2 regions of the Allorhizobium sp. nf9_anc genome follow, and region 2 is predicted to be linked to the other one. Evidence: riboswitches for the same ligand, from Rfam matches in the RefSeq annotation. Region 2 holds a riboswitch; the other holds the start of a gene.
What was found. A riboswitch is a leader RNA that binds a small molecule or an ion and turns the genes downstream of it on or off. The one in region 2 is predicted to bind cobalamin.
Positions count from the first base shown of each region.

Region 1: another riboswitch for cobalamin. It lies ahead of AC02Y0_RS13740 (aromatic ring-hydroxylating oxygenase subunit alpha); the one in region 2 lies ahead of bluB (5,6-dimethylbenzimidazole synthase).

Region 1 is NZ_CM150481.1:2,798,885-2,805,988, reverse strand. It holds gene AC02Y0_RS13755 (L-threonylcarbamoyladenylate synthase) at 1-882, opposite strand, end outside; gene AC02Y0_RS13750 (GGDEF domain-containing protein) at 1,101-2,180, shown strand; gene AC02Y0_RS13745 (DUF6656 family protein) at 2,197-2,802, opposite strand; cobalamin riboswitch at 3,106-3,308, shown strand; gene AC02Y0_RS13740 (aromatic ring-hydroxylating oxygenase subunit alpha) at 3,410-4,654, shown strand; gene AC02Y0_RS13735 (FAD-binding oxidoreductase) at 4,657-5,739, shown strand; gene AC02Y0_RS13730 (BA14K family protein) at 5,968-6,387, shown strand; gene AC02Y0_RS13725 (BA14K family protein) at 6,592-7,086, shown strand.
Region 2 is NZ_CM150481.1:1,451,511-1,458,614, forward strand. It holds gene AC02Y0_RS06860 (LTA synthase family protein) at 1-429, opposite strand, end outside; gene AC02Y0_RS06865 (NAD+ synthase) at 630-2,309, shown strand; gene AC02Y0_RS06870 (hypothetical protein) at 2,312-2,647, shown strand; gene AC02Y0_RS06875 (TolB family protein) at 2,667-3,503, shown strand; cobalamin riboswitch at 3,542-3,731, shown strand; gene bluB (5,6-dimethylbenzimidazole synthase) at 3,773-4,510, shown strand; gene AC02Y0_RS06885 (DUF2865 domain-containing protein) at 4,467-5,522, opposite strand; gene AC02Y0_RS06890 (acyl-homoserine-lactone synthase) at 5,657-6,298, opposite strand; gene AC02Y0_RS06895 (helix-turn-helix transcriptional regulator) at 6,399-7,104, opposite strand, start outside.

The sequences.
Region 1 (7,104 bases), 1.3 Mb from region 2:
ATCCGCACGCTTCAGAAAATCGAAGAGATTGCTGGCGGCCTCGGCAAGGTCGCCATCGGGGCTGAGGTTGAACACGGCCGTTGCGGTCGATGCTCCGGATATGTCGTCGGACCCGAAAGCGATCAAGGCTTCCGCGCTCGACACCTCTGTCGCATTCAGTCGCACCGAAGCGTTGGGCGCATAATGCGAGGCGAGCATGCCGGGCGCTTCGATCGCTGCAGTGCCGGACGCCTTGGGCCGGATGACGGTCTTGCCCGTTACCGCTTCGATCGCCTCGGCCTCGATCCCGCCGGGTCGCAGAAGCCGGATCTCGCCGTCCTCGACCTTCACGATCGTCGATTCCACCCCGACGGGGCAGGGGCCGCCATCGACGATGACCTCGATCTTCTCGCCGAGATCGGCCTCGACATGGTGAGCGGTGGTTGGGCTGATGCGCCCGGATGAGTTGGCGCTGGGTGCAGCAAGTGGGCGCCCCAGGCTGCCGATGAGCTCTGCTGTAAACCCGACGGGTACGCGAATGCCGACAGTCTCGAGCCCTGCCGTGGCCAGCGGGTGGATGCCGCAGTTCTCTTTCAGCGGAAGCACCAGCGTCAGCGGCCCGGGCCAGAAGGCCTCGGCCAGCTTGCGCGAGATCGGGTCGAACACGGCATAACGCTCCGCCATGGCAAGATCCGCCATATGGCAGATCAGCGGGTTGAAGTGCGGGCGCCCTTTGGTCTCGTAGATGGAAGTGATGGCTGCCGGATGGGTGGCGTCGGCGGCAAGCCCGTAGACGGTCTCTGTGGGGATGGCCACGGGCCGATGGCGCAACAGCACGTCGGTGGCAGCTGCGATCGCCTCCGCTCTGTCCGTATCTGTTGCGATCGGGATGATCCGCGCCATGTCTCCGAGCCTTCCAGTCTGCCTTTGCCCGTCCATATCCCGAGCCGGGCAAGGCGGCAAACCTCTTTTTCGGCGCAAGCAACCCCAGATTCCACCCTATTTTTTTAAGGGGGTGCGTAAACCGTTCGAATTTTAACTACCGACGTAACCGAAAGAAAGAGTTGTTCGCCTATGGTTTAGCCAAGAGACTGAAAAGCGTCATTCGGGGAAGTGGACAGATGCAGCAAGTCAAGAATCCGGCCGCAAGCATTGCGCTACGCGTCGCGACCGCCATGCATCAGATGGGCATAGACGGTCTGCCGCGCAATTACGAACTGGTCTACGAGGCCTATTCGGGCAGCAATCCGGAACTCGTGCGCGAATTCATCGCCCTCGGCAAGATCAAGTCCCAGGAAGCGCTCGACGAACTCGGCCGCAAATATCTGCCGCATCACCACGAAGACGGGCTTCTGAGCCGCCAGAATGGCCAGGTTCGCGCCGAGATGAGCAACTTTATCTCGCTCCTCAACGAGGAGAAGATCTCGCTCACCGATTACGGCCGCGTCATCGGCCATGCCTCCAAGACCATCCTGACGGAAGCCGATCTCGAAGGCACGCCGCTTGGCCAGTCGATCAAGATGCTGAAGGCGGCGACCGAAAAGCGCGCCCACCAGAACAGCAATGTCGTGCGCGCCGTCGTCGACAAGACGGCATCGCTCGCCGACCTGCAGCGTGAGGCGGAAGAGGCCGAAGCCGCGAAGTTCGTGGATCCGGTCACCCGCCTTGCCAGCCGCCGCGCCTTCAACAAGGCCGTCGCCAAGATCTATGCAAACCCGGAAATGCCGGTGCTCTGCGGCGTCGCGATCGGCGAGATCGACGATTACGCCCGCATCCAGGAGCAGATGGGCCCGGCTGTTGCCGAGCGCTTCCTGATGCAGGTCGCCAAGGTGCTGGAAGCCGTGTCCGGCGGTGGCGATCTCGCCTGCCGCTTCGATGCCGGCCGCTTCGGCCTGCTGCTCTACACGTCGGATCAGGAAGAGATCAGCCGCGTCGTCGATCTCGTTCGCGCCAAGCTCAAGGCCACCAATTTCGTCGGCTCGTCGACCGGTGCCCGCATGGGCCAGCTCGGCATGTCCTTCGGCATCTGCTTCTCCGAGCAGGCCCCGAACGCATTCGACTTCACCAACTTCGCTGAAAAGGCGCTCGCCACCTCGAAGGCAGCCGGCGGCGACACCGTGACGATCTACGGCGCAAGCGACTATGTGTCAAAGGATTGGCTGCTCTACAAGAAGAAGCCGGTCGGCGGTTTCGGCGCCTGAGCGTCGAACTCCACGCTCAAAGCTTTGCGATGATCTTCCTGAGCTCGGCGTCTCGTGCGCCGAGCATCAGCACGTTCCGCAGCGCCTCTTTCGGATCCACCGTCTGGAACAGCAGGCCATTGTTGCGGAACGAACGGTCGATAGCCATCGACTTGGCCTCCGCCTCAGGCTTGATCGCCACGGCGAAATACATCCGTCCGTAATTCTGCTTGATCTGCTCGAAGAACACCTCTTGACCGCCAAGCTCGGCAAAGAAATTGGCGATGTAGAAGGCCCATTTTACATCGGCATATTGCGCGAAATTCGTGCGCGCCGCCGTCACATGACAGTAGCCGAGATGCGGGCTGTTGTTCAGCGTACGGTGGAAGATGACCTTGGGAAACTTGATCGAGCGATGGAAGCCGTTAATCCGCTCGTGAGTTGTCTCTGCCGCCCGCTCAAGCCGCCGACCCGTCCGTGCCGCCACCTCCTCGTAGGAAAGATAGCGTCGCTCGTCCGGCAGCCAGTCCTCGCGGCTACGCGAGATCCGACCGGTTCTGAGGAACTCGGTATGGACTGCCTTTGAGGATGGCGGCGTTTTCGTTTCCGCTTTGGGAGCCGCGTAGTATCTCAGTTTCTGCATCTTGACGCTCTGACGTACCCGGACTGATTGCTTGAGCTTAGCGCAGCATGGTTAATCATGATTTGATGGTATTCTACATGAGCGAGGTTTCGCGAGGCTTGCCGCACTGCAAATCTTGAAAGCCGCCCCCTGATCGCGCGTTTGCGCCATCCCGTCTTCGGGAATTTCTTTGCTTCTACTCTACGCCACGGAAATTGCAGGAGAATTCGTCTCCCTCTGTTTTCACGGGCATTCTGTCGCCATGTCGCAAACGATTTCGGGCGTGTCGTTCCGCAATGCAGCGTCGGCCTGCGCCCTGTGATTAGATAATTGTGAGCTCGAGGTGCTGTCACTCTAGGGAGGGCGGGAAATCGGGAAGCCGGTCGAAATCCGGCGCTGCCCCCGCAACGGTGGTGGAGAATGCGTTTTGGCAAAAGGCCACTGGGGGTGACCCTGGGAAGGCGCCGACGCGGTCCGCAAATGGACCACTCCTGAGCCCGGAAACCAGCCTCGGCAGATGGACATTTGAGGTTGCGGAGGGCGACCGGAGATAGCCATGCAAACCGCCTTCCCAGGGCGATGGCAGGCTGTGCTCTTTTCTCCCCCGAGTTTTGAAAACGAGGACGACATGGACCTGCAGGCCAACGTGCTGCGCCAGCTGAAGAACCGCCGCGAAGGCTTCTCGCTCGAGCAGCCATTCTATATCGATCAGGATTACTTCAAACTCGACATGGAGATGATCTGGTATCGCGACTGGCTGTTCATCGGCCATGACTGCGAGATCCCGCGCGCCGGCAACTACTTCACAGCCCAGATCGGCGATTACCCTGTCGTCATCGTGCGCGGCAAGGATCAGGCCATCCGCGCCTTCCACAACACCTGTCGCCATCGCGGCCACCGCGTCTGCACCAAGGACAAGGGTGCCGCTGCCAAGCTCGTCTGCCCCTATCATAACTGGACCTACGACCTTGACGGTTCGCTCGTCTTTGCCCGCCAGATGGGCGAGAACTTCGACAAGGCCGAGTTCGGCCTGAAGACCGTCCATTGCGAAAGCGTTGGCGGCTACATCTTCGTCTGCCTCGCCAATGAGGCCCCCGACTTCGCCCCGATGCGCGCTTCCATCGAGCCGTATCTTGCGCCGCATCGCCTCTGGGAAGCCAAAGTAGCCCACAAGAACACGATCATCGAGAAGGGCAACTGGAAGCTCGTCTGGGAAAACAACCGCGAGTGCTACCACTGCGCCAGCAACCATCCCGAACTCTGCCGCACCTATCCGGAAGCCCCGACCGCAACCGGCGTTCAGGGTGCCGGCGATGACCCGTTCATCTCCGAGCACTGGGCGCGCTGCGAGGCCGCAGGCCTGCCGTCCACCTTCAACATGGACCCGACTGGCCAGTTCCGTACCGCCCGCATGCCGCTGATCCAGGATGCCGAGAGCTACACCATGTCCGGCAAGCGCGCGGTGAAGAAGCCGCTCTCCGCCGATGTGCCGATCAGCCATATCGGCACCATGCTGCTCTTCCACTACCCGACGACCTGGAACCACATTCTCGGCGATCACGCGATCTCCTTCCGCGTTCTGCCGCTCTCGGCCGAAGAGACGGCCGTCACCACCACCTGGCTGGTGAACAAGGATGCGGTCGAAGGCGTCGATTACGACCTCGAAGAGCTGACCCATGTCTGGAACATGACCAACGATCAGGATCGCTCAATCGTCGAGGAAAACGCCTTCGGCATCCGCTCGCCGGCCTATGAGCCCGGTCCCTATTCCGTCGATCACGAAGGTGGCGTCATGCAGTTTGTCGAATGGTATTCCAACTTCATGACGGGCCGCCTTCAGGGCGACAAGGCCCGCCTGTCTGCGGTGGCTTGACCATGAACATCGCCGTCACCCAGTATCGCCATGTCGACGAAATGCGCCCCTGGTCCGACCGGGAGCATCTCCTCGAATGCGTCGCCGTCACGCCGGAAGCCGCCGACGTGATGACTTTCACCTTCAAGCCGAACAAGCCGAACCTGTGGTTCCGCTACATGCCAGGCCAGTTCGTGACGCTGGAGGTCCCGGTCGGGCCTGAGCCGGTGATGCGCACCTACACGCTCTCCTCCAGCCCCTCGCGGCCCTACACGGTCGCGGTAACGGTCAAGGCGCAGAAGGACAGTATCGGCACGCGCTGGATGTTCGACAACCTGAAGCCCGGCATGGCGCTGAAGGCCTTCGGTCCGCTCGGCGACTTCTCCTATGCCAAGTATCCCGGCAAGAAGTATCTCTTCATCTCGGCCGGCTCCGGCATCACGCCGATGGTGTCGATGACCCGCGACATGAGCGACCGGGCCCCCGACAGCGACATAACCTTTTTGAACTGTGCCCGCTCGCCTGACGATATCATCTTCCGCTGGGAGCTTGAGGCCAAGGCCCGCGAGATGCCGCATCTGACGCTTGGCTTCATCGTCGAGCAGGTCTCGCGCGGCCAGCTCTGGTCGGGCCTGAAGGGCCGCATCGACAAGGCGAAGATTGCGCTTCTGGCACCCGACTTCCTCGAGCGTACCGTCTTCTGCTGTGGCCCGGCGCCCTTCATGGCGACCGTGCGCGAAGCGCTCGAAGGTGCCGGCTTCGATATGAAGCAGTATCACGAGGAGGCCTTCCAGCCGGTCAAGCCGGAACTGCCGGAAGTGGTCATCTATGCCGATGGCGAACAGCCGACCAAGGTCACCTTTGCCATGTCCGGCAAGGACGGTCTTTGCGCGCCGGGCCACACGGTTCTGCAGGCGGCCCGTGCGGCGGGCGTCCGCATCGGGGCGGCATGTGAATCCGGTCTCTGCGGCACCTGCAAGGTCATGAAACTGTCAGGCGAGGTCGAGATGGACCACAATGGCGGCATCCTCGACGACGAGATCGACGAGGGCTACATCCTCGCCTGCTGTTCGCGGCCCAAGGGCGATATCGAGATCGAAGTCTGAGCCGACGATCTCAGATCAATTGCGTGTGAAAAGAGGGCGGAACCGCAGCGGTTTCGCCCTCTTCCTTTTGCATGATGGCGCGACGGCGCACCTGCCACTTGCAGCCGCTTCTCTGGCCGTTTAGCATCTTCTGGTGGAGGCTGCCCGACCGCTGTCGCGGTCCGGCCAGGCGTCGGCCATGAGGGTCGGCGCGGGCGATGGGTGGCTCCGGGTCAAGGGGGATCACGCATGAAGCTTGTTTCTGCTCTCGCTGCCGCATGCCTCGCCGTTGCCGGTGTCATGGTGTCGGGTCCTGAGGCGCATGCCGGCGGTATCGAAGTCCGCATCTATGAAAGCCATACCAGCTACCGGCACTATCAACGCGTCACCGTCGTGTCGCGCCACCAGGGCCATCGCGCGCACGGCTATCGGCTGCACCGCCCGGGCTATGTCTATCACAACGGCCTCTGGATCTCGCCGCGCTCCATGCGGTCAGGCGTCATCGTCGATCGCCCCATCCCGCGCCGCCATGTGGTGAATTACGCCGGCGGCATCAATCCGCGTCACCACAGCTGGTGCGCCGAACGCTACCGGTCCTACCACTGGCGCAGCAACACCTTCCAGCCGTATCACGGCCCGCGCCAGCAGTGCTACTCGCCCTATTATTGAGGCTCTAAGGAACAAAACCTGGCTTTCTCCGTTGACGGTCACTTGCGCGCGCAAGTGGCCTCAAAGCCTTGGCGCGCGAAGCGCGGGTCATGAACGACATGTTAATTTTGAGTTCAGGCTGGCTCCAATAAGTTGATTTTCATAGGTCGAGGGACGGGTTTCGCCCGCCCCGGACGACCCTGAAAACATGCAGGGAGAAACACCATGAAGACTGCATTGAAGACGACGGCCATAGCAGCGCTCGCGTCGATCCTCGCCATCACCGGCATGGTCCCGGCCCAGGCTCAGGTCATCCGCCCGGTGGCTCCGATCGCAGCGACCACCGATGCCACAACCGTTCAGTATCGGGACCGCTACGAGCGCCGTTTCGACCGTCGCATAGAGCGCCGTATCGATCGCCGCATCGACCGCTACGAGCGCGCTCGCTACTGGAATGGCCACCGCGGTTACAGCGAGCGCCGCGCGGGCTACCGTTACCATAACGGCTACTGGTATCCGCTCGCAGCCTTCGCAGCCGGCGCCATCATCGGCGGTGCGATTGCCCAGCCGCGTCCGGCGCCCGTCGCTCCGCGCGCAGCAGGCCTCAACCCGAGCCACTACGACTGGTGCCAGGCTCGCTATCGCTCATACGACAGCTACTCGAACACCTTCCAGCCGTATAACGGCCCACGCCAGCAGTGCCTGTCGCCTTACTATTGATCGACCGTGCTGACTGAT
Region 2 (7,104 bases):
CGCAACGATGGCTGGCAGCAGCTGCATGATCTGACGACCGAAGAGAAGGTCGCTCGGAAAAAGCGGGTCCGACAGGAAGAGCTGCTTCTGTCCCGAGAAGAAGGCGGGCAGCAGAGCCAGCGGCGCAACGAAGAGCGTGGACTGGTAAGCCTTGCCGATAATGGCGTCTGCAAAGCAGAGGACCAGGAACATGATGCCCACGGCCACAAGCCCGGGCCGGCTCGACGATGTCAGGTACTCGACGACATCGACCATCGTGCCGCGTGCGAGCACTTCGCTCAGTACGACGATGACGGCTGCGATCAGCGCCGTGTTGACCCACTGAATGACCAGCTGCAACGTCCAGGACGTGCCGAGCTCGCGTTCGCGCGTCGCACCAAAGGCATTAAAAATGGTCGCGACGAGCGATTTCGGGCTGGTCTGTGCCACGTCGAACTCCGGGTCAGGGACAGGTGTCGTAAAATCTTCGCACAGATGTCACACAAGTGTCATGAATGCTACATGAACCGTAGCGCAGAAGCCTTTGTTCCCACACTTTCAGGGGGATTGGTTAGCGGCGGCGGACATTGCTGATCACAGGGTCGACAAGCAACGTTGCGATCGGTCACGCGAGCGGCTAAATCGATGTCATGAGCGAAGCAAAGAAGATCTCCGACGTCCTGCGTATCGCGGTGGCACAGTTCAATCCTGTTGTCGGCGACGTCGCCGGCAATCTGGCCAAGGCGCGTGCTGCGCGCGCCGATGCGGCCGGGCAGGGGGCAGACCTCCTGTTGCTGACGGAGCTCTTCATTTCAGGCTATCCGCCGGAAGATCTGGTATTGAAACCCGCCTTTCTGAGCGCCTGTCTCCAGGCTGTTGAGGCGCTTGCCGCCGACACGGCCGATGGTGGCCCGGGCGTGATCGTCGGCTTTCCCCGCCAGGGCGAGAAGGGACGGCACAATTCCGTCGCCATTCTCGACGGCGGGAAGATCCTTGCCTTCCGCGACAAGCTCGATCTGCCGAACTATGGCGAGTTCGACGAGAAACGCGTCTTTACCGAAGGCGAGATGCCGGGACCGGTGAATTTTCGCGGTGTGCGCATCGGGGTGCCGATCTGCGAGGAGATCTGGAACGATCTCGGCGTCTGCGAGACGCTGGCCGAGACCGGCGCCGAAATTCTGCTGGTACCGAATGGCTCGCCCTACTACCGCGGCAAGGTCGATGTCCGCCATCAGGTGGCGCTGCGTCAGGTGATCGAGACAGGCCTGCCGCTGGTGTTCGCCAACCAGCTCGGCGGCCAGGACGAACTCGTCTTCGACGGCGCAAGCTTTGCCTTCAACGGCGACAAGTCGCTCGCCTTCCAGATGAGCCAGTTCGAGGAGACGCTGTCGGTCACGACCTGGAAGCGCACGGATGATGGCTGGCGCTGCGACCAGGGTCCGATGTCGCGTATTCCGGAGAAGGAAGAGGCCGACTACCGCGCCTGCGTGCTGGGCTTCCGCGACTACGTTAACAAGAACGGTTTCAAGAGCGTCGTGCTCGGCCTGTCCGGTGGCATCGATTCTGCCATTTGTGCTGCGATCGCCGTCGATGCGCTCGGCGAGGAGCGGGTGCGCACGATCATGCTGCCCTATCGCTATACCTCGCAGGAGAGCTTCGCCGACGCGGAAGCCTGCGCCAAGGCGCTCGGCTGCCATTATGACATCGTGCCGATCCAGGAGCCGGTTGAGGGCTTCCTGTCGTCGCTGTCGGAAATGTTCGAGGGCACCGAGAGCGGCATCACGGAAGAAAATCTGCAGAGCCGTACACGAGGGACAATCCTGATGGCGGTCTCCAACAAGTTCGGTTCGATGGTCGTCACCACTGGCAACAAATCGGAGATGTCGGTGGGCTACGCCACGCTCTATGGCGACATGAATGGCGGCTTCAACCCGATCAAGGACCTCTACAAGATGCAGGTCTATGCGCTGTCGGCCTGGCGCAACGAGAATGTCCCCCCAGGCGCGCTTGGACCATCCGGCGAAGTCATTCCCGCAAACATTCTGTCCAAGGCGCCGTCTGCCGAGCTTCGGCCGAACCAGACCGACCAGGATTCGCTGCCGCCTTATCCGGTTCTCGACGATATCCTCGAATGCCTCGTCGAAAAGGAAATGGGCGTGGACGAGATCGTTGCGCGTGGCCATGACATTGCGACGGTGCACCGGGTGGAGCACCTGCTTTATCTTGCCGAATACAAGCGCCGCCAATCGGCGCCGGGCGTGAAGATCACCAAGAAGAACTTCGGACGCGATCGCCGCTATCCGATCACGAACCGTTTCCGGGATCGCTGAGCGTGTCGATAGAGGACCACGATGCCCGGGCTGCTTTGCCTGATTTCACGGCGGAGGAGCGCAGCTATATCTTTGCTGTCGGAGCGCATGACAATCAGGATAGCGGGCTGTACCGGACGCTCTCAGGCGCCGCCTACTTCCTGCCCTCGATTGCGATTGGCTGCTACGGCCTGTGGGATGGAAGCTTCAAGATGCTGGGCATCGGGTTCCTCACGCTGAACGTCAGCCTGATCTGGGGTTTCTACACCGAATGGCGCAGTGCTCATCTTGAGCGGACTGGCCGGGCGATCTTCGCCAAACTGCGCCAGGCGATGGAAAATCGCTCACGTGCAGACTGATTATTCCAAGGAGACCACTATGCGCAGTTCGGTCGAGATCTACGATATGACGACCCGTGAATGCGAGGTCGTCTGGCAGACGGAGGACCTCGTCGAGGCGCCCAACTGGTCGCGTGACGGCGAGTTTCTCGTCATCAATGGCGACGGCCTGCTCTATGCATTGCCGCTCGATGAGGATGATCCGGAGCCGGAACTGATCGACACCAGCTTCGCCGTCCGGCTGAACAACGACCACGGCATTTCGCCTGACGGTGCCTCGATCGTCTTTTCCGACCATACGCTCTACGGCAAGTCCTGCATCTACATGCTGGGTGACGGGGATGACGAGCCAAGGCAGGTGACGACGAACATGCCGTCCTATTGGCATGGCTGGTCGCCGGACGGGAAGGTGCTTGCCTATTGCGGCGAGAGAAACGGTGCCTTCGACATCTACACGATTTCGACGAAGGGCGGTGCCGAACAGCGCCTGACCAACGGCGAGGGGCACAATGACGGTCCCGATTATTCGCCTGACGGGCAGTGGATCTACTTCAATTCCAGCCGCACCGGCACCATGCAGATCTGGCGGATGCGCACCGATGGCACCGGCCTGGAGCAGCTGACCTCCGACGGCTACGGGGACTGGTTCCCGCATCCGTCGCCGGATGGCAGCAAGGTGCTGTTCCTCTCCTATGATGCCGAGGTCTCAGGTCATCCCCGTGACAAGCAGGTCCGGCTTCGTTTGATGGATGCCGATGGCGGCAATGTGGAGACGCTGTTCGAGTTCTTCGGTGGGCAGGGCTCGATCAACGTGCCGAATTGGTCGCCGGATGGATCCGCCTTCGCATTCGTGCGCTACTTCCCAACAAGTGACTGACGCCGTCGTTTTTGATCTGTCCCAGCCGGGCTCTTCACGCTAGAAACCATCTGTCAGGTGCCTGCCTATCGGCAGGAGAATCGGGAAGCTGGTGAAATTTCGGCACGTGCCCAACGCTGTGAGGCGGACGTGATGCGCAAGGGGGAACCCGACCACTGGAGCAATCCGGGAAGGTGCGTGTTGCGGATGATGCCCAGTCAGAAGACCGGCCTGACAAGATAGACCGAACCCGCGTGGACGGCGGGTGGTTGCGCATTGTGGGGATTACGATGCACGACGATCCGAACGAGTACCTCGTCCGGACAGCGCCCTTTGTCGACGAGGACAAGGATGCCGTCTACCGGGCCATTCATACGCGACGCGATGTTCGCGACCAGTTTCTTCCCGATCCTTTGCCCGACGATCTCGTGCGCAGGCTGCTTGAAGCAGCCCATGCCGCACCGTCGGTTGGTTTCATGCAGCCTTGGAGCTTTATCCTGGTCCGCAGCGCTGAGACGCGTGCGGCGGTCTGGGACGCGTTTGCGCGGGCTAATGAAGAGGCAGAGGCGATGTTTCCCGAGGCGCGCCGCGATGCCTATCGGGCGCTGAAGCTGGAGGGCATCCGCAAGGCGCCGCTGAATATCTGCGTCACGTGTGATCCCGATCGTGCCGGTCCCGTTGTTCTCGGGCGGACCCATGATCCCAGGATGGATGCCTTCTCGACGGTCTGCGCGATCCAGAACCTGTGGCTTGCCGCGCGAGCGGAAGGGGTCGGGCTCGGCTGGGTCAGCATCTTCCACGAGGCCGAAGTGAAGGCGATCCTCGGGATCCCGGATCGCGTCCAGATCATCGGTTACCTGTGCCTCGGCCTTGTCGATCACCTCTATGCGTCGCCCGAACTCGAAGTGAAGGGCTGGCGCAAGCGTCTGGCGCTCGAGGAGCTGATCTTCGAGGAGCATTGGGGCGTGCATGCCGCCGGGCCGGTCACTCCTGCAGGGGCTGTGGACCCGGCGCTGCCGGGTTCCTGAGATCGATCGTTCCCTTGTCGGGAGGGATGAAGACCGGGCCGACGCGGCGAACATTGAGGTTTGCCTCATCCAGACTGCGTTCCACGGCAGGGCGGGGAGCCGCCGGTGTCGTTTTCGACTTCGGTGCAATCTCCAGCACGGAAGACTGGTAGTCGGGCAAGGCGGGACGGGGCGTCATGCGTTGGTAGTATTGCTGAAGATTGCAGGCGCAGGACGGCTCCGCATTCGTCCGGCGATTGCGGTAGACGAAGGCGTTCGGCAGGTCCCTGTAGGGACGGCCAGTGATGGCCGAGACCATGTCGACCGTTTCGCTGCGTTCCGGCGCGTGAAAGAAGAGCTCCGTTTCCGTCCCCGGGCACATCTGCTGACACTGGGCAGCGTCGCGGCCAAAATTCATCGCTGACGTCTGTGATGAAATCGGGAAAAAGCCGCCGTCGCAGGTGCGGACGCAGAGCGTGCGGACATTGCCGGTCGGAAGGATGCCGATCGGCGGCGGTGGCGTCGCATAGGCTGCTTCCGCCTCGCGGTCCGGACGGTAGGGTTCCGGCAGCGTGTCGAGATAGGGGATGCGCTCGGCTTCCTGCGGCAGTGGCGGCTCATCCGGGCCGCATCCATTTGCCTCGAGGGCCGTTACAAGAGCTGCGCGGGCATCCGCCACGCGGCTTTCGCGAAGGTCGGCCAGCCGCGTTGCAAGGATGTCGCGATTTGCCTCCATGCGGGAGATTGCCGTTGCCAGGTCGCTGCAGTCATTGCCGCCATCAGGCCGGATCTGGACGATGGAAGAGGTGAGGCAGCGCAGCCGACGCTGGTCCTGGCGCGCCTTGCGCAGTTCGAGATTCTGCTGCGCAATGGCGCTGGCATAGCTGTTGATCTCAGGCGATCGTCCGCCCTGCTCCACCAGGACCAGGCGGTCGCGCAGTCGCTCGCAAAGCGCCGAGGCCTCGGCCCCGGATGGCAAGATGCCGCCCATGAGGACAAACATCGCGATGGAACTGACTATCCTGCTCGGCACATCCGGATTCCAGTTGTCGTTTGCAAGGCAGACTACGACCCTGATGCGGTGCAGGATATCCGAGTGGTGGTCAAATTCAAATGACAGATGACGTGAGTAGGGTACGGCACCTGCCGCACCCGCCTTGTTCTATGTCATGCGGCCTGAGCTGCCGTGAGGGTCATCGGTCGTTCGAGCACGCTTCCCTCGATTGCCGCCACCGCTTTCATCCTGTCGAGCATGTCCCGGGAGACCTCCCAGGATACCGCTACCGCCTGAACCACGCCGATGCGCTGGGGCTCGCCGATCCGCAATCCGGGGCAGCCCATGCGCTTGAACATGCGCTCCAGAAACACATCCGTTACGGTGACGATGTGGCTGAGGCCGGATGCCAGGCCCAGTTCTCCGACGCCGCACATCAGCTCGGCTGCGGCGATCGTCACCTGGTTTCCGGCACGGTCCTGCGAGATCTCGGGATCGATGCAGAAGCGGCTCGATTCCCAGATGGCGGCGCTGCGGATTTGCGGACCGTCCCCGAGCAGGATCGGGAATGTGTCGTCGAGCATGTTCGGCCCAAGCGTCGGCAGCAGTCGAAGCGAACCGCGCAGACGTCCCTCATCGCCATAGGAGAGAACATAGAGCGGATTGGACCGGTCATAGTCGTCGATCTCCCAGGCATCGCGCACCTCGACCTCCCAGCCGAGGAGGTCGTGGAAGACACGTTTGCGCAGCCTGTGCATCGCATCGATGTCGGAGGGAAACTGGTGTCGGCGTGCGCCGTTGATGATCCTGATCATGCCTTGCTCCTTCTTGCAGAACGGAACAGGCAGGATGCGGCTCAAGCCATCCGAATGAAATTGACGGTTGCGCCAGCATTCTTATATGCAATCTATGATACTATGAAGGTTTTGCCTTTTCTGATGACACGTCAGTGTCCGCGAGACGCGGGATCAGGCCGCGCCAAACGGCCTCGGCGACAGCTTGAGCATTTGTCATGACGTCGAGTTTGTGCCGGGCATTGGCCATGAAGTGGCGGATCGTGCGTTCGGTAATGCCGAGAATGACGGCTGTTTCCCAGTAGCTCTTGCCGGCTGCAATCCAGGCCAGCGTCTCGCGCTCGCGGCGGGTCAACGACTGTCCCCCCGACTTTTCCAGGCTCTCCATGCGAGCGGGTCGCGTCAGCCTGGCGTTCAAACGTGTGCCCAGGCTCAGGAGGTCTCTGTCGTGGAGGCGGCGCCAAGTGGAGAGTTCGGGGATCTGTGGTCCGGCTTCCACCAGAAGACCGCTGTTGCGACCGGGCAAGGGGTAGCCAATGATTGCAGGCCCGTCCTCGTTGCCCCTGTTCCTGCCGGCGAGTTGAATGGGCTCGAGGGCTGCGAAGACACGGAGGATCTGTTCGACAGGCGGCTTGCGATGCGGGCTGCGCACACTGTGTGGCACGTGTCGCCGGAGACTGCGGTGAATGGTATGGGCGCGCATGCGGCCATTGCTGATGACCGCGTCGACATAGGTGACCGGTCCCGTTTCGTAGGCCACCTGCAGGCGCGACAGGAAGGCTGGAGGATCGAGCGTTTCCTGCTGGTCCAGCCAATCCAAGAGTTCG